One region of the Alteromonas sp. OM2203 genome, then DNA from elsewhere that is predicted to be linked to it. Evidence: predicted binding sites of a transcription regulator. Region 1 holds the regulator's gene; each other region holds the start of a gene.

Region 1 (5,909 bases):
CAGTGATGACATAGCAGCGCTGGCGCATAGCCTCTACGGTTTACAAATACTAATACCTGATTACCTGCACTGATATGTTGACGCATAATGGTCAACAGGCCTTGCGAAATACCATAATGAATCGGCTGATCACGAGCATCTAAAACGTGCTGGTGCGTACTTCTCGCGCCGCCAGCACGCTTGGTCAACTGTAAGTGTGCATAGCGACCAGTTAATGCATTGTTTAGCGTTTCAAGTGCCGGAGTGGCGCTACCTAATAGAAGTGGAATGTTGTGCTGCTTGGCGCGCATAGCAGCAAGATCCCGCGCGTGATAACGCAAGCCATCTTGCTGCTTGAATGACTCATCATGCTCTTCGTCTACAATTAACATGCCGGGGTTGTTTAGGGGAGTAAAAATTGCCGAACGTGTACCTATGACAATACCGAGCTCGCCAGCCTTGGCCCGCTGCCAAACGTGCAGCCGTTCTTTATCAGAAAGCTGAGAATGCAAAACACCCACGGCTATACCGAACCGCTTTTCAAAACGAGACACCGTTTGCGGCGTAAGTCCGATTTCTGGCACCAGAATAAGGACCTGCTTACCCGCACGCAACAAAGGCTCGATAGCCTGGAGATACACTTCTGTTTTACCGCTACCGGTAACCCCTTCAAGCAAACTCACCGCGAAGTTGCCTTGCTGACGGTTAAGCGCGGCAATAGCAACTGACTGCTCAGTGTCTGGAATTGGTTTTTCAGACAGTGATAAAGAGGCAAGCCAACTGCCTGACTTCAATTCAGGTGCCACTTCTTCGATACTTGCCAGAGACTTTTCGACGAGCGCTTTGACTGCAGGTGCTCCATACTGCTTGCGCGCCTGCGAGGCTAATAAGGCACCACCAGCCAGAGCCGTAAAACAGCCTTGTTGTTTAGGAGCCCGCGATAACGTGTCTGCAGCCGTTTGCTTACCTTCTTCGGTAAGCATTAGCATATCTTGCGGTGTAGGGGCCGCCGACTCACCTTTGCGCAGTAAAACAGGCAACATGGCGTGTAAAACTTCACCCGGCGCATGATGATAATACTGCCAGAGCCACTGGGCCATTTTCAGCAACGCATCATCTATAACAGAGTTGTCGTCAAGTACCGACTCGATGGCCTTTAGCTTATCGGCATTATCAATTTTACTTTCAGGTTTTTGCAGTGTTTCAACGACCACACCCACTAATTTGCGTGGACCAAAAGGTACAACCACCCTCACGCCCGCACTTAGTGCGCTGCCGTGGGTATATGTGAAAAGTTGGCGCAGTGGCACTGGCACGGCAACTTGGATAAAGGCCATTGCGAACGTTCTACCTTATTTGATGACTTTTACAGCGCACACTGCGCTTACCGAACTCTTAATAATGGGCTACTTATATTAAAATCACTTACACGACTAGGCCTATCTGCTAAGCCTAACATTGCAGAAATTTGCGCTGCTCACAGCACAATTTATTACTCGCCCGTATTGCCTTAGTCTTGTACGACAAATATTTAAACATACTTTACGGTTAAGCATGAAAGGAATGTTTTGGCTTGGCCTTCTTGTGTCGCTTCCTTGTTTAGCAATTAGTCAAAAACCGCTTGATCAAGCCCCTCCCATCCTTTATCATGCGCCGCTCTTTTTGCGATAGGCTGTTCTTTGAACGACTTATCATTTGAATTAAGTAACGTATGGTGTGCGACTTCGGGTTGTATAGCGATACGGCCTTATTATGTGAGGTAACCCAATGAAACAAGATATCCACCCTAAATACGAAGAAATCACAGCAACTTGCTCATGTGGTAACGTAATGAATATTCGTTCTACGCTTGGTAAAGACATCAACCTAGACGTATGTTCTTCATGTCACCCATTCTACACTGGTAAGCAACGTAACGTTGATACTGGTGGTCGTGTTGATCGCTTCAAGAAGCGTTTCGGTGCATTGGGCAAAAAGTAAGCCTGATATCGAGTTTGAAAAAGCGCCTTTATGGCGCTTTTTTATTACTTAAATTATTTCTATTTTGATGGTTTATACCAAGCAGCGTCACTTGAAGTTAATGGAAGCTATCTCGCCGCGACAGATGCTTTTCCCAGTCACCCCTACTGCTACTGTTACAAGCCTCTTCGCTATCAAAATGAATGGCTTGTGCCTCCGATTTAACTGAGTCCAAGGCAATATTCACTTCATTGATGAACCAGGTATCCCATCCGCTACTTAGCGCCTTTTTTCTTGCTTGCTCAGTTGTGAATACCGCCACTACCTGTGGCGTTCTCCAGTGACCAGTATGAGTTAGCCAAACAAAGCCATTTTCACCTTGCTTCGCCGTTTCACAAACATCGGTAAGAACGGCAATTAATTTTCTTTCTGTCATTTGGTAACTCTCCGTGGAGCGTTCACTCATAAAAGTGAGCATTCGCATTAGTTTTTATGTCATGTTACCAGACAAAATAGGCGCCTAAAAAAGACGATGGTTTTCACCATACAATGCTGAAGACGCTTGGATATCGCTGAAACAAACATTCTATTTAGTCGCACTCGGTCAACGCAACGTTAAAACCCACGCTCTCTCAATAGATCAACCGAATGAAGCAGCCGGTCAAAATAAATAATATGAATGCCAATTATAGCGGTATTTTACTGGTCTAATTAGTACGTCTCACCTACATTGGTAAATGAGAATTCTGATCAGATATGTACACAGTAATTAGCTGTGTTAGAGTTGCCAACGGCATACTAATAGTGAGTATTAATTCTGTGAATAATAGCTCAATAGTAGCCTTCTGGCGCTTTAGGTACGACACACATCGTTCAGTACTAACTCTGGCGCTAGCAATTGATTATAAGACGTTTTTAACTGCTTAGTTGTATTGCGCTCACGTTAATTTATCTATACCTACAACAACAATAAAATAGCGACAGACCGAGGGCAAAACACCGATGAACCCTACATTCAAGGATACCATTTTACATGTCAGATTTTAGACAACGCGCACTCGATTATCACGCTAAACCTACCCCTGGAAAAATCCGCGTTGAGCTGTCCAAGCCTGCCGATAGTGTCGATGACCTTGCTCTTGCCTATAGCCCAGGCGTTGCCGAGCCGGTCAGAGAAATCGCTGAAGATGCCGACAACGCTTATAAATATACGGGTAAAGGTAACTTGGTTGCCGTTATCAGTAACGGAACCGCTATTTTAGGGTTGGGGAATTTAGGACCTCTGGCATCGAAACCTGTAATGGAAGGCAAAGCCCTGCTGTTTAAGCGCTTTGCGGGGCTTGATGCTATCGATATTGAAGTAAAGCATCGCACTACAGAAGAGTTTATCAACACTGTTGCCAACATTGCTGATACCTTCGGCGGAATTAACTTAGAAGATATTAAAGCGCCAGAGTGTTTTGAAATTGAGCAAGAGCTTATTAAGCGTTGCAAAATTCCGGTGTTTCATGACGATCAGCACGGCACGGCTATCGTAACTGCAGCAGGTATGCTTAACGCGCTAGAGATTCAGGGTAAAAATATCGAGAGCGCTAAAATTGTATGTATGGGTGCAGGGGCTGCCGCGGTTGCCTGTATGGAGCTGCTTATTAAGTGTGGTGCTCAGCGCGAGCGTATTTACATGCTTGATAGAAAAGGCGTCATCCATACTCGTCGCGAAGATTTAACTGAACACAAAAAGCTCTTTGCGAATAATACCGACAAGCGGACGTTAGAAGATGTTATGGAAGGCGCAGATATCTTTGTTGGCGTATCAGGACCAGATGTTTTGCCACCAGAAACACTGGCGCTAATGGCTGAAAACCCAATTGTATTTGCCTGTTCAAATCCAGACCCTGAGATAAAACCAGAACTGGCTCATGAGGTGCGCAAAGACCTTATCATGGCCACAGGTCGCTCTGACTATCCGAATCAGGTGAATAATGTTTTATGCTTCCCGTTTATTTTCCGGGGCGCGTTGGATGTTCGCGCAACGGCAATTAACGATGAAATGAAAGTGGCGGCCGTAGAAGCTCTTCGCAGTATTACCAAAGAGCCTGTTCCCGAGGAAGTATTAGCGGCCAGTAAAAGCGACAGCCTGACGTTTGGTAAAGAGTATATTATTCCGAAGCCGATGGACCCTCGCCTTTGTGAACGCATTGCAACTGCAGTTTCTAAAGCAGCAATAGCGTCTGGTGTGGCACGTTTGCCCGAGAGCGCAAGCGAATAAAATTCAATCTTTTTGTCGTTGAAAGCTAAGGTTGCTAAGCGCAGGTTTTAGCTTCTCAACACAGGCTGTAAATTGCTGATATAACACGCAGCAAAAAGCGGTGCCTTTAGTGCGAAATCATTTCACAGTAAGGGCGCCGCTTTTTATATTTTAATTAGAAGGTAACGATTAGTCGTCTTCGGTTACGTTGTTCTCGAAACTTGGGTCAATCCCCATCTCTTCCATAATACGTCTAGCTTCTGCCGGGACGCGGTTAAGGTTGTCTTTACGCAGATCATCATCGTTTGGCAAAGGCTGCCCAGTAAACGCATGTAGAAATGCTTCACAAAGCAGCTCGGAATTAGTCGCGTGACGCAAATTGTTTATTTGACGGCGGGTGCGCTCATCAGTCAGAGCTTTGAGTACATTAATTGGGATAGAGACAGTGACTTTTTTTACTTGTTCGCTTTTTTTGCCATGCTCTGCGTAGGGGTGAATATATTTGCCATTCCATTCTGCCATTGTGCTAACTCGGTCTACTCTTTTTATATTATGAACAGAAATTCTAAACAAGTTCACGAAAAGGTCAATTGAGCAGTGTAAACCTCTTGACGTCTAGACATATATTCTTTAATTTAGACGTCTAAACGTCCATAAGAACATATTTTTGAGAGAATAAACCATGGTTTCGTACGCGCAAGGTATCGATGCATTAAACCAGTCCCTGTCGGAACTGCGTGATATAGATGTATCTTTTGAATTTTTTCCGCCTAAAACGGAAGCCATGGAGCAAACCCTTTGGAAATCGGTCGAGCGTTTAGCGCCGCTAAAGCCCAGCTACATGTCGGTAACCTATGGTGCAAACAGTGGCGAACGCGACAGAACTCACGATGTTGTTAAACGCATTCAGCAGCAGACAGGCGTAGCCGCAGTTCCTCATTTAACCTGCGTCGATGCGAGCCGCGATGAGCTTAAACAAATTGCTAAAGACTACTGGGATTCAGGTATTCGCCGTATTGTAGCGCTACGGGGCGATTTGCCGCCGGGAGTAGAAAAAACAGAGATGTATGCCTCTGACTTAGTTGCACTTTTGAAAGACGTTGCCGATTTTGATATTTCTGTTGCTGCTTATCCTGAAAAACACCCCGAAGCGCCTAATGCCCAATTCGATTTACTCAATTTAAAGCGCAAAGCAGAGGCTGGCGCTACGGAAGCCATCACGCAGTTCTTCTTCGATACTAGCGTATTTTTGCGATTCAGAGACAGAGCCGCCGCCGCTGGTGTAGATTTAGATTTAGTACCGGGTATTTTACCCGTAACCAACTACCAAACTTTGGTTAAGTTCGCAGGTTTTACGAACGTACACGTGCCTGGCTGGTTACACAAAATGTTTGATGGCCTTGATGCTGATGACCAAGCTACTCGTAACCTTATTGGTGCAAACATTGCTATGGATCAGGTTAAAGTGCTGGCAAAAGAAGGGGTAAAGCACTTCCACTTTTATACATTGAACCGCAGTGAACTCAGCTATGCTATCTGTCACATGTTGGGTGTGCGTTCAGGTGCGTAAAACCAATCCGCAAAGGTAGTCACTTTGAGTGGACGAAACATGCAGACGAGAAGGCGCAGCTAATGCGCCTTTTTTGTATAAAGTTTATATTAAACTTTTGCCAGCGAGGCCGCCCCCAGTTACCATTCAAATAACAAGTTATGAACTATCGAT
Region 2 (5,909 bases), 750 kb from region 1:
CGTTAGGTAAAATCTCTATGGAAGTGGCGCCACTCCCCAAAAACGAAGATGAACGTTTAGCGGAGCTATTAAGCTACGATGTCCTCGACACTGAAGCCGAAATACTGTTCGATGAATTAACCGCGCTTGCCTCACAGATATGTGAAACTCCTATCGCCCTTATCAGCTTAATCGACCCAAATAGACAGTGGTTTAAATCGAGGGTGGGCCTTGATGCCGAAGAAACGTCAAGAGAAATAGCGTTTTGTTCCCATGCTATTTTGCAAAAAGACGTGTTTGAAATTCCCAATGCTACCCTAGACAAACGATTCCACGACAATCCCTTAGTGACAGGTGCGCCGGATATACGTTTTTATGCAGGGGCACCACTTATTACTCCGTCGGGTCATGCTATAGGGACTTTGTGTGCAATAGACAAGAAACCTCGCCAACTAACCGATGCTCAAAAAGCTTCACTTCAAACCTTAAGCAAATCGGTAGTGGCACATCTTGAACTTAAGCGAAAGAACAGAGAACTTGAGCGAACCAGCCAATTCAAATCTGATTTCTTGTCTTACATAAGCCACGAAATTAGAACACCGCTTAACGCTATCAATACATTCAGCCACCTACTTGAAAGTGAAGCAAATAAACTGAATCTGCCTAGCACTTTCTCTACGCCTTTATCACATGTATCGCAAAGTGGCGAAAGGCTTCTGGAAATTGTTAATTCTGTCTTAGATATTAACCAGATAGAAGCAGGTAAAATGCGGGTAATGCCACGAACTGTCCGCTTAAACGACTTTTTCACTCACTTATTTTCCCTCACTAAAATTCGCGCGGAAGAAAGCGGTGTCGTATTTAGCACGTCAAGTGAGGCAGCGCTGCCTGAATCTCTATTTTTTGATGACACTAAGTTCGGTCAGGTTGCGCTTAACATACTATCTAACGCAATAAAGTTTACGGCAAAGGATAAATCTGTAAAAGCGCAGGTGAAATACAAAAACGGTAAATTAATTTTTAACGTGATTGATCAAGGTATTGGAATGAGTGAAGAGGACCAGGAGCGACTGTTCACCCCCTTTGAGCGAATGGAAAATGCCCGCAAGATAAGCGGGACGGGTTTAGGCCTTAATATATCAAAGCGCCTTGTCGAATTAATGGACGGCTCAATTAAGGTGAGTAGTAAGTTAAATGCAGGGACACGGGTTAGCGTTTCAATACCCGCCGACTTAATCGGTACTTCTGAGCCCTTTGAATCATCCCCGCGAAGTCTGGTGGCGCAATTAGATATTGATAAATCAGCTAATGTGCTTGTTGTTGAAGATCACTACATTAACCAAGTGGTAATCCAAACATTTTTTGAAAAGTTAGGCGTTCAATTTGCCATTGTGAGTACCGGTGAGGAAGGCGTTGAATATGCAAAGTCTCACCCTGCTGAACTTGTTCTTATGGACTTAAACTTACCGGGTATTCAAGGTGATGAAGCGACAGCTCAAATAAAAAGATTGAGGCCTGAGCTTCCAATTGTAGCCTTAACTGCAGATGTTATTACGAAGCCCGATTATCTTCGAGAAAAAGGCCTAGATGATGTATTAACAAAGCCTATTAACAGTGATGAGCTTATTCGCGTACTCAATCACTTTTTAGCAAAAGAAAAGCAGTAAAATGACAGCGACTAAAGAACGGCTCAAATTGCCAGGTTTACTGCATACGCCCTATAGTTAAATACAAAACCACATTAGAACATGGTCTCAGAACAAATATTGAAATCGCGCACCGCCTTGAGAAAAGAGCTTCGAGAAGCGCGTCGCGCGTTAAGCGCAGTTCAACAGGAAGAGGCCGCACGTGGTATAGCTGAGCAACTACATCGGTTGCCCTTATTAAAACACGCTCGCAATATAGCCGGTTATCTAATAAACGATGGCGAAATCGATCTTGGCCCCTATATTGCTTCGCAGTGGCAAAGCGCCCCTTCAAAACAGTTTGCGCTGCCCGTACTTCACCCCGTTTGCAAAGGTCACTTACTCTTTCTTTTTTACTCCAGCCATACTGCACTGGTGAAGAACAAGTATAAAATCAAAGAGCCTGCACTATCCTGTCAAAACGTACTTCCAACGTCACAATGTGACGTTATTCTTATGCCTTTGGTTGGATTTGATATTAAGGGAAACCGACTAGGCATGGGGGGCGGTTACTATGACAGAACACTAGCGTTTACCCAAACCAAACGGCACTCTCGAGATCAACTATGCCCCAAAAATCCAAAGCTTGTCGGTATTGCTCACGATATCCAAGAGGTTAAATCATTACCTATTGCACCTTGGGACGTGCCGTTAGACGCCATTGTCACGCCTACTAGGACGTTAATTTTCAACAACACTTAATACCCACGATATCAAAATGTGATGACTTATATGTGGGAGCGTTTACGCATATACGTTACACTGCCAAAAACGATAAGCCGGAGAATGACCATGGATCAGAACGCAAAGAAACAAGCCGTAGCCAAAGCAGCCATCGACTATGTTGAGTCTGACAGCATAGTGGGTGTGGGTACAGGTTCTACCGTCAACTTCTTCATTGAAGAACTTGGCAAGATAAAGCATAAAATTGAAGGTGCAGTGTCAAGCTCAGAAGCCTCGACCGAGCGCTTAAAAGCACTTGGTATTGAAGTATTTGAACTTAATGAAGTAAGCAATTTATCTGTTTATATCGATGGAGCAGATGAAGTTACTGAACATAAGCATATGATCAAAGGTGGTGGCGCCGCACTCACTCGCGAAAAAATTGTTGCAGGTGCAGCCACGACTTTTGTCTGTATTGTTGATGAAAGTAAGCGTGTGCCAGTACTGGGCTCCTTCCCACTCCCGGTTGAAGTTATTCCTATGGCTCGCTCTTTTGTTGCTCGCGAGTTGGTCAAACTGGGCGGAGACCCTGAGTATCGTCAAGGCGTTGTGACCGATAATGGTAACGTTATTTTAGACGTGCACAATCTCGAGATATTAAACCCTCGCGAGCTAGAGCAGAAAATTAATAACATTCCAGGTGTAGTAACCAACGGAATTTTTGCGCTGCGCGGTGCTGACATTGTGCTTAGTGCAACGGAAAGTGGCGTCGAAACTTTTAAGTAAACACCATTTGAAATGAGCAAAAAACTTCTATGCAGGTAATGCAGCTAATTACTTTTTTGCGTATATGCAACACCTGCGGTGAAAAGCTAAACAAAAACTGCTTTTAACTTTATACGTTTTCTGTTAATTTCCGTTTGGACGTCTAGATGTCTTTTAAAGAAAGTAGGTATTCTTGTTCCTCGAAGCCATTGGCTTCGACCAAAAACAAAACCGACGGAATTAAAAGCGTGGTGGCGCTAGATTTCAGACCAAAAACAGCTTCGATACGTGAGACGAGAAATACTAAGCTGCAATACCGTTAGAAGCCTTTAACAAACGTCTGAAGCACGTGTTTTAGTGATTCAAGTAAACCAAATTACATCAGTGAGAGATAGCGAGTTCATGAGCAAAGTTTCATTAGAGAAGGATAAGATCCGAATTTTGTTGTTAGAAGGTGTTCACCAGAGTGCCTTAGAAACACTTCAAAGCAATGGGTATAGCAACATTGAATTTCTCAAGACCTCTCTTCCAGAAGATGAGTTAATCGAGAAAATCAAAGACGCTCACTTTGTAGGTATTCGCTCGCGCACGCAAATTACAGAGAAAGTGGTTGATGCTGCGCAAAAGCTAGTGGCCATTGGCTGTTTCTGTATTGGCACAAACCAGGTTGATCTTGAAGCGACACAGCGCCGCGGCATCCCAGTATTTAATGCGCCATTCTCGAACACACGTTCAGTAGCAGAATTAGTGCTTGGACAAATTATTCTTCTACTTCGCCAAGTACCTAGCAAAAACGCGAAAGCACACCGTGGAGAATGGGAAAAAACGGCCGTTGGCTCATATGAAGCGCGTGGTAAGACATTAGGCATCATTGGTTATGGCCACATTGGAACGCAGCTTAGTATTCTTGCTGAACACCTTGGTATGCGCGTTCAATTTTTCGATATTGAAGACAAACTTGTATTAGGTAACTCGGCTCAAGTGAAGTCACTAGAAAAGCTACTTAACACATCTGATGTTGTATCGCTGCATGTTCCTGAAACGCCTCAAACTCAAGACATGATTGGCGAAAAAGAGCTGTCACAAATGAAAAAAGGCAGCATTCTTATTAACGCATCTCGTGGTACTGTGGTTGATATTGATGCGCTTGCAAAGGCACTGGAGAGCGGACAACTCAACGGCGCGGCAATTGACGTATTCCCTGTTGAGCCGAAATCTAATACGGAAGAATTTGAATCGCCACTTCGCGCGTTCGATAATGTCATTCTTACTCCTCACGTAGGTGGAAGCACGCAGGAAGCACAAGAAAATATCGGTATAGAAGTCGCTGGAAAACTCGCGAAATACAGCGACAACGGCTCTACGCTGTCGGCAGTTAACTTCCCTGAAGTTTCGTTACCGGAACATACGGGTCGTTCGCGCCTGCTTCATGTACACAAAAACCAGCCTGGTATTCTTACTCAAATTAACCAAGCATTTGCAGAGAAAGGCATCAACATCGAAGCTCAGTATCTACAAACAAATTCAGAAATCGGTTACGTGGTTGTTGATGTACAAGAAGACCGCGGCTATGAAGCCCTCGCTGAACTACAACAAATTGACGGTACAATCAAAACACGTATTCTTCACTAGAAACGATAGCAACAACACCTTGATGATACATCTACTGCAAGGTGTCTTTTACAAAAAAACGCTGCATGTTATGCAGCGTTTTTTTTAACTTTCATATCTAGAAGCATTGAAAGACAGCTCATTTTTAACTGCCCTTGTACCCTCAAGTCTGGCTTAAAAGAAATTGTAAACCAGGCTTACTGCGGTCTCTGTATCTAACTTCTCAACATCGTCTTCAACATTAGTGTTGTGGTCAAGTTTGAAAGACAAACGCATGGATAGGTTGCCGCTAATCGTTGCGGTAAGCGCTGATTCAGCGCGAGATTTAGTATTGTCAGAACCTACTTCCGTACTCACTGTTTGTGTGAACTTAGCGGTATCTGAAATTTTCCACGAATAGGCTGAAGATGCACGAACAATAACGCTATCTAAGTTTTCACCGTCTTGTGTTTCAATAAACGAGTAACCAGGACCGATTGAATATTCAAGGGTATGGCGTTTAGTCTCTAATACCTTTTGGTTCCAACCAGCAGCGATAGTAGATTGGTAATTAAAGTTACTGAAACGGTCGTCTTCGTATGATGCAAAGCCGAATAAACGATTATCTGGGTTTTCTAACTTGTAGTTACCCTGTGCTGAACCGAAGAACTTTTGTGCTGACGTGAATTCAATATCTTCTCCATCATCACCTTCTACTGTCTCTTGCTTGTAAAGACCTTTAAGAACGTAATCGTTACTCCAACTTTCAAGCTCCTGATGCGCTTGAATACCTGCACTGATTGACGTGGTTTCAGTGTTACCTGAGGTTGATATGAAGCCCAATTCACCTTCCATTGTAAAAGGCTTAACTTCATCATCTTGAGCGAAAACGGCTGGAGAAAGAGAAACTGCAATTAAAGATGCAAGCACTTGCTTTTTCATTGAACAATCCTATTGATTATCGGTCCATTAGTCGTACACGACACCTTTGGTACTGCAAGGCGGTACAACGCGAATTTTAACGTAGTCTGTTAGAAGGCATTGCAAAGTAGCAGCTACCATTATCGATGTGCTGCGCAGTTTACATTTTCATCCTTTCTAGTCAATGCGGAATAGACAAAAAGCCGGTTTCACTAGCGAAATTTAAACTAATTACCTAAAAAAACTGGTACACCAAGGCAACTGATGTCTCCGTGCTGAGCGCAGCGACGTCTTCTGGCGTGTCGG
Region 3 (5,909 bases), 1.4 Mb from region 1:
TCATTCGCTGCTAAGTCGGCGAGTTGTCGAGTCGTGTCATTAACGATGTAGTTAATGTCTTGCTCAAGGCCATCTACCGATTGCTGTTGAAGTTTATCGGTTTGTTTAACAATAAAGTGAAAAGAGAGCCCAAATAAGGCAATCGATAGCACTGTTATCAACAATGCCAGTCGTGGGATCATGCTTGAAAGGAGAAGCGAGCGTAACCTCGTAGGCTCATTCAGCATTATCTTTGGCCTACCGTTACCAATTGACCTTTCTCATTATATTTAGTCATAAAATAATCCTTCGACCATAGCGCATCATGCCTGTTTGCAGTAAAAGGAGCATCGTAGTTCTTTACTGCGCCCTCGATATTTTCCAGTGACTCGAGAGCATGCCGCAATTTATCAGTTTCTATACTATCAGCTTTATCGGCCGCCGCGGCAATTAAATGAATTAAATCATAGGCATGAGCCAATCCGGTAACGCCATCAATAGCGTAAATGTCGACAAGGCCGTATTTATCGTAGTAAGCATCTAAAAGCTTTTTGGCTTTGCTATTTTTCTGATGACTAAAATGGAACGTTTGGAGCACCGAAATATCGTAATCGCCAATTGGGTTCGCCAAAGCCGAAAAAAACTGCCCTGATGCTATGCCCCAATGTGATATTACAGGTAGAGAAGCTACATTTTGCTTTGCCATTTCATCAACTACAACAGCCCCTTCGGGCACATTGGTAACTAAAATAATGCCCTCGGCATCACTCGCCTTTATGGCTGCAATGCCTTCTGAAAAGTCTTTTTGTTGCCAGTTTATCCAATGGACAGAGGTAATTGTGACCCCGTTTTCACTTGCTGCCTGATTGAGTGATTCGAGATTAGAGCGGCCCCATCCAGTGCGCTCTAGGACGAGTGCTACCTTCGATAGCCCTTTCTGCTTTGCGTGATCAATGAGCACGATGGCAGCTTCGGCGTCCCGAACGGAAACGCGAAAAACATTATTGGGTTCATACCCATTATCTACAATGGGAGTTCCGGCTGCCCAAGGTACTAACATCAATAGGTTTTCGCTGTGTAAAATATCTATTTCAGCAAGCACAACCGGCGTGTGGACCCCACTGACAACGGCAAGTAGGTTAGGCATCTCAGCAAATTGTTGAATGTTGAATACGCCACGAGACGGATTTCCACGGTGGTCTTTGGCTACTATTTTTATTTTGCGACCGAGAATGCCGCCCGCAGTATTTATTTCATCAACAGCGAGTTCGACGCCTCGCGTGATAGCTAATCCTCCTTCCACAGCAACTGCAGATAAGTCAGCATCAATACCAATCACTAAAGGCTCTGCTGACCCGAAAGCGCGACATGAAATTAACAGAGATGAAACGCAAAAGAATGCCGAAATAAGAAGTTTTGAACGCATAAAAATAATACTCAAATCATTACCTCAAAAGTGTATAGCAATGCGCTCTTACTTTTTTCGGAATCGTATTGTTCTTTAGTATAAATTTAGTGTGGCGGATAAACCGATAAAACAGCACCGACTCTGTATTTAAACGTTAAGAGGGTAAATGTGGCATGATTCTACTATTAATGCTTATTAGTATTATGTTATCTCTTTGTTAACAATGCAGGTGCGTAAAGAAGTTGAGTGGTAATAATACGCCCAGTGTATTTTTTGCCAACATAAATAAATGGTGTTTGACAGTGTTGCAAGCAGTGATAAACGGTAGTTTGGAGTTCGTGTGCGAAAAATAACCCTGCCAACAATAATCGATATTGAAGCAAGCGGTTTTGGTGCAGCAAGTTATCCCATTGAAATTGGTATAGTGCGCTATGATGGTGCAAAGTGGTGCAAATTACTCAGACCTTTCGCCTCTTGGGTACATTGGGACAAAGAGGCTGAATCGCTGCATGGCATATCACAGCAGATGCTGCAAGCGAGGGGGGAAGAGCCGTTAACCGTTTGTATGGAATTAAACAATTTCTTAGGGAATACGGTTGTTTATAGCGATGGCTGGGTAGTAGACAACCCGTGGCTTATTAAATTGTTCGCTGCTGCTCAGGTGGAGATGTCTTTCACATGTCGAGCGCTTGACTATATTTTAAGCGAGGCGCAAATGGAGAAGTGGCACGAAGTGAAAAATAATTTAAATGCTGAGTTTGATGTTAAGCGACATAGAGCGAGTTCAGATGCAATGATAATTCAGCAAACCTATGCAAAAACCCTAGAACTTACTAGAACATAATCCGTGGTTTAAAAGAGATAATTGACACCAAGTGATAGCGCCATATTTTCCTCTTCACCCACCTGCCGGTGTTCGATTTCAACAGCCATGTTTAAACCATCTCCACCGCCAAGAAGCCAGCCCAACCGGGTAAACGTACCCTCGTCATGGGGCAGATAGAGCCACTCAGCGTAATGTTGAAAAGCCGTATTGTTAGTCTTATAAGTAGCATAAAGTTTTTGTGGAACCCAAGTATCGAAGCGTCGACTGGCGCTAATCATTCCCTGCGATCCGGCAGGGTAGGTAAAACTACTGTCATAATAATGCGTTTCAGTAATCGATTGAACGCGATACATACTGTTGAGCTGCCATCGTGCAAGTTTTTTACTTTTAAATTGAATGGGATTGAAGTGGGCGTCAGATGTTTGTGCTGATACCGGCATTGTTATCAATGCTAATGCAATGCATAAAACGGAAGAAATACCGGTAACGACATTCATAGAAGAACCTAAGTGTAAATTGTCACCGCATGCGTAGAACGTTATCGACAAGCGGTGGTATCAATAAACAAACGAACATTTTTTAATCATAGGCTAAATGCTGGGGCTTGAAAACAGAAAGCGTGATTTTTTATTCTGCACCTTCGATAAGGCTACTTATATAAAAACGCCGCCGATTGAAAGTATCATTCGGCGGCGCTTGAACAGAGCTGTAGGCCCTTTATTTTTAAACAGAGGCTTTAAGTGCTTCCGCTTTATCTGTTGCTTCCCATGGGAATTCATCACGACCGAAGTGACCGTATGCTGCGGTTGGGCGGTAAATAGGGCGCTCAAGGTCAAGCATTTGAATAAGACCATACGGGCGTAAATCAAAGTGTTCACGCACTAATGCAACGAGTGTTTTCTCATCAACCACACCTGTACCGAAAGTATCGATGCTGATAGACGTTGGCTCTGCAACACCAATGGCGTAAGACACTTGAATTTCACAGCGCTTGGCAAGACCAGCTGCAACAATGTTCTTAGCAACGTAACGACCCGCGTAGGCTGCACTGCGGTCTACTTTTGACGGATCTTTACCAGAGAAAGCGCCGCCGCCGTGACGGGCCATACCGCCGTAAGTATCTACGATGATTTTACGACCTGTTAAGCCGCAGTCGCCCATTGGACCACCGATTACGAATCGTCCCGTTGGGTTGATGTGAAAGCGTGTATTTGTGTCAATCCACTCGCTTGGAAGCACAGGCTTGATGATTTCTTCCATTACCGCTTCACGTACTGTTTCAGTGCTTACTGAATCACAGTGCTGAGTTGACAGTACAACGGCATCAATGCCAACCGGCTTATTGTTTTCATACTTGAAAGTAATCTGGCTTTTCGCGTCTGGGCGAAGCCAGTCAAGCTTGCCAGACTTGCGTACTTCAGCTTGTTTTTGAACAAGGCGGTGAGAGTAAGTAATTGGCGCTGGCATTAATACGTCAGTTTCATCGCTTGCATAGCCAAACATTAGGCCTTGGTCACCTGCACCTTGCTCTTCTAAGCTTTCGCGGTCAACGCCTTGGTTGATGTCAGGAGACTGTTTACCAATAGCATTTAATACAGCACATGAATCGGCGTCAAAACCCATATCAGAATGCGTATAGCCAATTTCTTTTACTGTTTTTCGGGTAAGTTCTTCAATATCTACCCAAGCTGAAGTAGTGACTTCACCACCTACTAAAACCATACCGGTTTTTACATACGTTTCGCAGGCCACCCGAGCGCGAGGATCTTGCTCTAAAATTGCGTCAAGAACCGCATCTGAGATCTGATCAGCAATTTTGTCCGGATGTCCTTCAGACACTGACTCGGATGTGAATAAATGCGTGGCCATAAATGCTCCGTAAGCGTTAAATTATCAAAATAGTCGTATATTGTACTAAAACAAGTTATAAATACCAGTCTTTACTTCTAGACGTCTAAAAGTCTCTTTGTTACGAAATGTTGACAAAACCCGATCAGTATCAGGGTTATTTCTATAGAATAAAGAGACTTAGGCAAAGATAAGAGGGTTTTCATTACCGTGCTAATACGCATCGGTGAGCGTATAGACCATTTTTTACTATTACTTTCGCTATTAGCAATGAAAACTCATTGAACTGTTAGGTGGCATAGGTAAGAATAACGCCACATTCAATCGTATAAAGAAGTAGAGCAAACGCCTTATCTCTACGCTCGTCTAGCTCTGCTAGCCCGCTAAGATACGAAACAAAAGATACAAAATAAACCAGGAGACAACATGCCCTCTCGTCGTGAACTCGCCAACGCAATCCGTGCATTAAGTATGGACGCCGTTCAACAAGCTAAATCTGGTCACCCAGGTGCCCCCATGGGGATGGCTGATATCGCACAGGTACTATGGGGTGATTTCTTATCTCACAATCCTGCTAACCCGTCTTGGGCTAACCGCGATCGCTTTGTACTTTCAAATGGTCACGGCTCGATGCTGTTGTATTCTCTACTTCATCTTTCAGGCTATGAACTGCCAATTGAAGAACTAAAGAACTTCCGCCAGCTACACTCTAAAACACCAGGACACCCAGAATATGGCTATGCACCAGGTGTTGAAACCACCACAGGTCCACTTGGCCAAGGTATTAGTAATGCTGTAGGTATGGCGCTTGCTGAAAAAGTACTAGCTGCACAATTTAACCGTGACGGCCACAACATTGTTGACCATCACACCTACGCATTCCTAGGCGATGGCTGCTTGATGGAAGGTATCTCACACGAGACGTGTTCACTAGCCGGTACACTTGGCCTTGGTAAGCTTATCGCATTTTGGGATGACAACGGCATTTCAATTGACGGTGAAGTAGAAGGCTGGTTCACCGACGACACACCAGCGCGCTTTAAGAGCTACGGCTGGGAAGTGATCGATGGTGTTGACGGTCACGATGCTGAGCAAGTAAAAGCTGCCATTGAGAAGGCACAAGCGAATACGGCGCAGCCTACGCTTATTTGTTGTAAAACCACCATTGGTTTCGGTTCGCCTAATAAAGAAGGTACCGAGTCTTGTCACGGTGCACCACTAGGTGAGGACGAAATTGTTGCTACTCGCGAGAAGCTTGGCTGGAGCCATGGCGCTTTCGAAATTCCAGACGATATTTATGCGGGCTGGGATGGCAAAGAGAAAGGCTCAAAAGCGGAAAGTGCCTGGAATGACGCTTTCGCAGCATACGAAGCCGCCTACCCAGAGCTTGCAGAAGAATTCAAACGCCGTGTAAATGGCGAACTGCCAGCAGATTTCAGCGACAAAGCAGACGCTATCATCGCTGAACTTCAAGCTAACCCACAAAACATTGCTTCACGTAAAGCGTCGCAAAATGCATTAAACGCGTTTGGTCCGTTACTTCCTGAGCTATTAGGCGGCTCTGCCGACCTAGCAGGTTCTAACCTTACCATTTGGGAAGGTAGCAAAGGCGTTGAAGCAAACGATGCATCAGGTAACTACATTTATTATGGTGTACGTGAGTTTGGTATGTCTGCCATGATGAATGGTATTGCCCTTCACGGTGGCTTCAAGGCATACGGTGCAACCTTCCTAATGTTTATGGAATATGCACGTAATGCGGTACGCATGGCGGCACTAATGAAGCAGCCTGCAATTTTCGTTTACACCCACGATTCAATCGGTCTAGGTGAAGACGGTCCAACGCAC
Region 4 (5,909 bases), 1.7 Mb from region 1:
ACGGCTAAGTTGCTTGAGCAAGCGTCTCAACAAATAGCGGAAACAACCCTATTAGGCGTTGAAGAGCAAGATTCTACCCAGCACAAAGAAGAGGCGATCGCAGAAAAGGTAACGTCGATTATAGAGACGTCGACGCTTAACTCTGTTGAGGATAATAAGCGAAACCCAGTAGCTCAAACCGAGAGTCAGGAAAATAGGCTTTTAGACACTGAAATTAAATCGAAAGTACCACTAAAGGATACTCTCGGTTTTCGTTTTCAAGCGCTATTCTTTGAAGTGGCGGGTTTAACGCTAGCGGTACCGTTAACTACCCTAGGCGGAATTCATCAAATTGAGAAAATTGGGCCACTTTTCGGAAAACCTGATTGGTTTATGGGTGTAATGCTGCACAGAGAGTCTAAACTCAATGTTGTGGATTCAGCAAAGTGGGTAATGCCAGAAAAATATGATGAAAACCTCGCACAATCGCTCAACTACCGATATCTTATTATGTTAGGAGAAAGTTTGTGGGGGTTGGCAAGTGAAAAGCTTGTTAATACGGTCAATTTGACTACAGATGATGTTAAATGGCGCGAGTCCACAGGAAAACGTCCCTGGTTAGCGGGGATGGTTAAAGAAAAAATGTGCGCGTTAATTGACGTTGAAGAATTAATATCTATGCTTAACAAAGGCTTAAGCAGTAACGACCAGACGCCATAGTATTGGGAGCCAGGTTCATGACCGACGAAAGAACAAGTAGTAATGCCACCGACAGCAATGACGAAGTCCTTCAATGGGTTACGTATCGCCTAGGTGATGAAACATATGGTATTAACGTAATGCAAGTTCAAGAAGTGTTGCGTTATACCGAGATAGCTCCGGTTCCCGGTGCGCCCGATTATGTATTAGGTATTATCAATCTGCGTGGTAACGTGGTAACGGTGATTGATACTCGTGCACGATTTGGTTTGCCGCCAACAGAGATAACAGACAACACACGTATTGTAATTATTGAGTCTGACGAGCAAGTTGTTGGAATTTTGGTTGATAGCGTGGCCGAGGTGGTTTACTTGAAGTCTTCAGAGATTGACAGTGCACCTAACGTGGGCACAGAGGAAAGCGCCAAGTTTATTCAGGGCGTTAGTAACCGCGATGGCGAATTACTCATTCTTGTTGACCTTAATAAATTGCTAAGCGATGAAGAGTGGGATGAGCTTAGCAATATCTAAATAAATGACTGTGCAGTATTATTTAGTACTGCCTGCATTTCCCCAAGGGTTACGTCCATGGATTGGCAGCTTGCTGCACCTACCTTGTTAGAACTAGTTTTGATTGTGTTAGTGGTTGTACTTGCCGTGACGGTTGGGCTGTTGTACTCGCACGTTCGTAAGCTGCGTACTTCTATAGAAACTAGCCAAGCTGAGCATATTGGAGCGCTCGCCCGAGTAGAAGCGTTGGCAAACAACGCGAATAATCAGCAGTCTGAAGCGCAGGCTAGAACTATAGTTATCACTCGACACCTCAAAGAGCTAGATGAAAAGCAGATAAGCATTGAAAATGAGCTTCGCGAGCTTAGGTTACAAGATCCTTCTTTACGCCTTTATCAGCGAGCAGCAGAGCTTGTGAAGCAAGGGGCAAGCATTGACGAGATTATTGAAGCCTGTGATATACCAAGAGCAGAGGCGGAAATGCTGGTTATGGTGCACAAACAAGGTAATTAACAAAACAGTTCTACAAATCTGAAAAGAAAAACGTTTAGACGTCTAGACGTAAAGATGTTGACATATTCCCAGTTATAGACACAATACAGATATCGTAATTTATCACTGGAGCCCTCTATGCCAATTCGTATTCCTGAGCAATTGCCTGCACAGAATGTACTACTAGGTGAAAACATTTTTACCATGGACATGGACAGGGCGGCCAATCAGGATATTCGTCCTCTTGAGGTTGGTATTCTTAATTTAATGCCGAATAAGATCGAAACGGAAGTACAGCTACTTCGTTTGCTCTCAAATACACCGCTTCAAATCAATGTGGACCTTATTCGTATTGACAATCAAGCGCCAAAAAACACGCCGCAGTCGCATATGGACGCTTTTTATCACGACTTCTCTGCCGTAGCGAACAAGAAGTACGATGGTCTCATTGTAACAGGAGCGCCTCTTGCTCTAATTGATTATGAAGAAGTGAAGTATTGGGACACTATGACCACAATTTTAGAGTGGGCACAGCGTCATGTTAACTCAACGCTATATCTTTGTTGGGCTGCTCACGCTGCTATGTATCACTTTTATGGCATTACCCGAGAAATAAGAGACGAAAAGTTTTCAGGCGTATTTAAACATCACGTCAATGATCCTAATAACGAGTTATTAAGAGGTTTTGATCCAACATTCTTTGCCCCTCATTCTCGGTATGGTCACATTCAAACATCGCAATACAACAGTGTAGATGGCCTAAACGTAGTGGCAGAGTCAGATGATGTAGGTGCGTATATTGTCGCTTCAGATGATAAACGGATGGTATTCGTAACCGGTCATCCAGAGTATGATCCTGATACACTCAAAGACGAATACTTTAGAGATCTATCAGCAGGGCAAACCCCTGCAATTCCAAAAAATTATTTTGAAGGAGATGATCCAGCCAAGTCTCCCATTGTACAGTGGCGCTCACACGGTAGCCTGTTGTTTACAAACTGGCTGAATTACTATGTCTATCAGACCACTCCTTACGATTTAAGTCAGCTTGCTGAAAAGTCACAGCCAAAGAGGTAGCACGTGAGCCAAAGAACAAATTCAAGCGCGCAGGCAACGCTTACAGAAGCCGCTAAACAACGTATTCTTATACTTGATGGTGCGATGGGCACAATGATCCAGCGCCACAAACTAGAAGAAGCCGATTATCGCGGAACCCAGTTCGCAGATTGGCACTGCGACGTAAAAGGTAATAACGATATGCTGGTGATTACCCAGCCTGATATTATTTACCAGATTCATTGCGATTACTTTGACGCTGGCGCAGACATTATCGAAACCAACACGTTTAACGCGACAACCATTGCTATGGCTGATTACGACATGCAGGCGCATTCTCGTGATATTAACCTTGCTGCAGCAAAGTTAGCGCGTAAAGCAGCCGATGAATTCACGGCAAAAACACCAAATAAACCAAGATTCGTAGCGGGTGTACTAGGGCCAACAAATCGCACGGCGTCAATATCACCAGATGTAAATGACCCTGGTAAACGAAACGTAACCTTTGACGAGTTAGTTGAAGCCTATAGCGAGTCGACCGAGGCACTTATCGAGGGTGGTGTAGACTTGATCATGCTAGAGACTATTTTCGACACGCTAAATGCGAAGGCGGCGGCGTTTGCCGTGGAGTCTGTATTCGAAAAATTAGGCAAGTTTTTACCCGTGATGGTATCGGGGACAATTACCGATGCCTCAGGGCGTACGCTATCGGGGCAAACCGCTGAGGCGTTTTATTACTCAATGCGCCACATCAGCCCTTTCTCTTTCGGGTTAAACTGCGCTTTAGGTCCAGACCTTCTGCGACAATATGTCGATGAAGTTGCCGCGGTTAGCGAGTGCCTTATTTCTGCTCATCCCAATGCTGGATTACCCAATGAATTTGGCGAGTACGATATGGAAGGCCCCGAAATGGCGGAACATATCAAAGAGTGGGCCCAGTCGGGACTTGTCAATATTGTGGGTGGCTGCTGCGGCAGTACGCCAGAGCATATCCGCGATATTGCAAATGCTGTTGAGGGTATCGCGCCACGAAAAGTGCCTCAATTTGAACCTAAAATGCGTTTGTCAGGCCTAGAGCCGTTTGTACACTAGGAGGGCATTATGAGCGCAGAATTTTCCACATTTATTAATATAGGTGAGCGAACCAATGTTACGGGTTCGGCTCGCTTCAAACGTCTTATCCTTGATGGTGATTATGAAGCCGCGCTTGATGTTGCAAGACAGCAAGTCGAAAACGGCGCGCAAATCATCGATATCAATATGGATGAGGCTATGCTTGATTCCAAGCAGGCCATGATCACCTTCATGAATCTTATTGCCTCTGAGCCGGATATCAGCCGCGTACCCATTATGATTGATTCGTCTAAATGGGAAGTGATTGAAGCTGGGCTTAAATGCGTCCAAGGCAAAGCCATTGTTAATTCAATTAGTTTAAAAGAAGGTGAAGCACTTTTCTTAAATCAAGCAAAGCTCATCAAACGCTACGGTGCCGCAACCGTGGTGATGGCCTTTGACGAGAAAGGGCAGGCCGACACGCAGCAGCGCAAAGTAGAAATATGTCAGCGCAGCTACAAGCTGCTGACAGAGGAAATCGGTTTTCCACCTGAAGACATTATTTTTGACCCCAATATTTTTGCCGTAGCAACGGGGATTGAAGAGCATGATAATTATGCAGTAGATTTCATTGAAGCTACCCGCGAAATACGTCAGACCTGCCCGCACTCCCATATTTCTGGCGGGCTCTCTAATATCTCTTTCTCGTTCAGGGGAAACAATCCCGTGCGTGAGGCGATGCACTCGGTATTTTTGTATCACGCCATACGCGCTGGTATGGATATGGCTATCGTAAATGCTGGTCAGCTAGAGGTGTATGACGAAATTCCAGCTGAACTTCGTGAAGCCGTTGAAGACGTGATCCTGAATCGCAGAAGCGATGCTACTGAGCGTTTGTTAGACATTGCACCTAACTATCAAGGTGACGGCAAAGCTGCAGCAAAAGAAGACTTAAGCTGGCGTGAGCAAGACGTTAATAAGCGCTTAGAACATGCTCTAGTTAAAGGAATTACCGACTACATCGTTGAAGACACTGAAGAAGCTCGCCAGCAGGCCGAGCGTCCGCTACACGTTATTGAAGGGCCGTTAATGGACGGCATGAACGTGGTGGGTGATTTGTTCGGCGAAGGAAAAATGTTTCTCCCTCAGGTGGTCAAGTCGGCCCGAGTGATGAAAAAGGCGGTGGCACACTTACAGCCGTACATCGAAGAAGAAAAGTCTGATGATGCTAAAAGTAACGGTAAAATTCTTTTAGCTACCGTAAAAGGTGACGTTCACGATATTGGTAAGAATATTGTGGGTGTGGTACTTCAGTGTAACAACTTCGAAGTGATCGATTTGGGCGTAATGGTGCCAGCGGCAACAATTTTGCAAACGGCCAAAGATGAAAACGTAGACATGATTGGTTTGTCTGGTCTCATCACACCTTCCCTTGATGAGATGGTTCACGTTGCTAAAGAAATGGAACGTCAAGGTTTCGAAATTCCATTACTTATCGGCGGTGCGACCACATCGAAAGCCCACACTGCGGTAAAAATTGAACAGAATTACCATTCACCTGTTGCGTATGTGCCTAATGCGAGTAGGGCTGTTGGCGTATGTCAGCGCTTACTCAACAAAGCGTCTCGTGATATCTACGCGCAAGAACTTGCTAAAGAGTACGATACCGTACGCGAACAACATGCACGTAAAAAGCCTCGTAGTAAGCCAGTGACGCTAGCACAGGCCAGAGAAAACGCCTTTAAGCCTGACTTTACTACCTTGCCAGTTAAGCCCGCGAACTTGGGTGTTACCCCTGTTACCGCTAATTTAGCAACGCTTCGCAAGTACATCGACTGGACTCCTTTCTTTCTAACCTGGTCTTTGGCCGGAAAATACCCACGGATCCTTGAAGATGAAGTTGTGGGTGATGAGGCTAAGTCGCTATACAGTGACGCTAACGCTATGTTAGATAAAATTATTGCTGATAACACCCTTCAAGCGAAAGGCGTTATCGGTCTATTTCCTGCAAATCGCGTTAATGACGATGTAGAAATTTACAGCGATGAGTCGAGAAATGAGGTCCAAGGCGTTGCTCACCATCTGCGTCAGCAAACCTTAAAAGACAAATTTGCTAACTAT

Evidence for each region. The regulator MetJ, encoded in region 1, represses methionine synthesis genes. The targets are predictions, from matches to a motif close to TAGACGTCTAGACGTCTA.
Region 2: serA (phosphoglycerate dehydrogenase) is a predicted target of MetJ. The motif match lies at 3,249-3,266, and genes of this name have one in related genera.
Region 3: metK (methionine adenosyltransferase) is a predicted target of MetJ. The motif match lies at 4,153-4,170, and genes of this name have one in related genera.
Region 4: metA (homoserine O-acetyltransferase MetA) is a predicted target of MetJ. The motif match lies at 1,736-1,753, and genes of this name have one in related genera.

What each region holds. Positions count from the first base shown of each region.
Region 1 covers NZ_CP183209.1:4,059,874-4,065,782, forward strand. The annotation lists gene priA (primosomal protein N') at 1-1,316, opposite strand, end outside; gene rpmE (50S ribosomal protein L31) at 1,747-1,959, shown strand; gene ACM0P2_RS17795 (hypothetical protein) at 2,057-2,374, opposite strand; gene ACM0P2_RS17800 (malic enzyme-like NAD(P)-binding protein) at 2,972-4,207, shown strand; gene metJ (met regulon transcriptional regulator MetJ) at 4,376-4,708, opposite strand; gene metF (methylenetetrahydrofolate reductase) at 4,869-5,756, shown strand.
Region 2 covers NZ_CP183209.1:3,307,717-3,313,625, forward strand. The annotation lists gene ACM0P2_RS14660 (ATP-binding protein) at 18-1,646, shown strand; gene ACM0P2_RS14665 (5-formyltetrahydrofolate cyclo-ligase) at 1,746-2,366, shown strand; gene rpiA (ribose-5-phosphate isomerase RpiA) at 2,457-3,113, shown strand; gene serA (phosphoglycerate dehydrogenase) at 3,495-4,724, shown strand; gene ACM0P2_RS14680 (DUF481 domain-containing protein) at 4,878-5,624, opposite strand; gene ACM0P2_RS14685 (DUF481 domain-containing protein) at 5,839-5,909, opposite strand, start outside.
Region 3 covers NZ_CP183209.1:895,830-901,738, forward strand. The annotation lists gene ACM0P2_RS04075 (ATP-binding protein) at 1-227, opposite strand, end outside; gene ACM0P2_RS04080 (ABC transporter substrate-binding protein) at 227-1,405, opposite strand; gene ACM0P2_RS04085 (exonuclease domain-containing protein) at 1,728-2,231, shown strand; gene ACM0P2_RS04090 (hypothetical protein) at 2,240-2,710, opposite strand; gene metK (methionine adenosyltransferase) at 2,937-4,082, opposite strand; gene tkt (transketolase) at 4,488-5,909, shown strand, end outside.
Region 4 covers NZ_CP183209.1:1,210,430-1,216,338, forward strand. The annotation lists gene ACM0P2_RS05385 (chemotaxis protein CheW) at 1-699, shown strand, start outside; gene ACM0P2_RS05390 (chemotaxis protein CheW) at 717-1,208, shown strand; gene ACM0P2_RS05395 (DUF2802 domain-containing protein) at 1,266-1,700, shown strand; gene metA (homoserine O-acetyltransferase MetA) at 1,818-2,756, shown strand; gene ACM0P2_RS05405 (homocysteine S-methyltransferase family protein) at 2,760-3,827, shown strand; gene metH (methionine synthase) at 3,837-5,909, shown strand, end outside.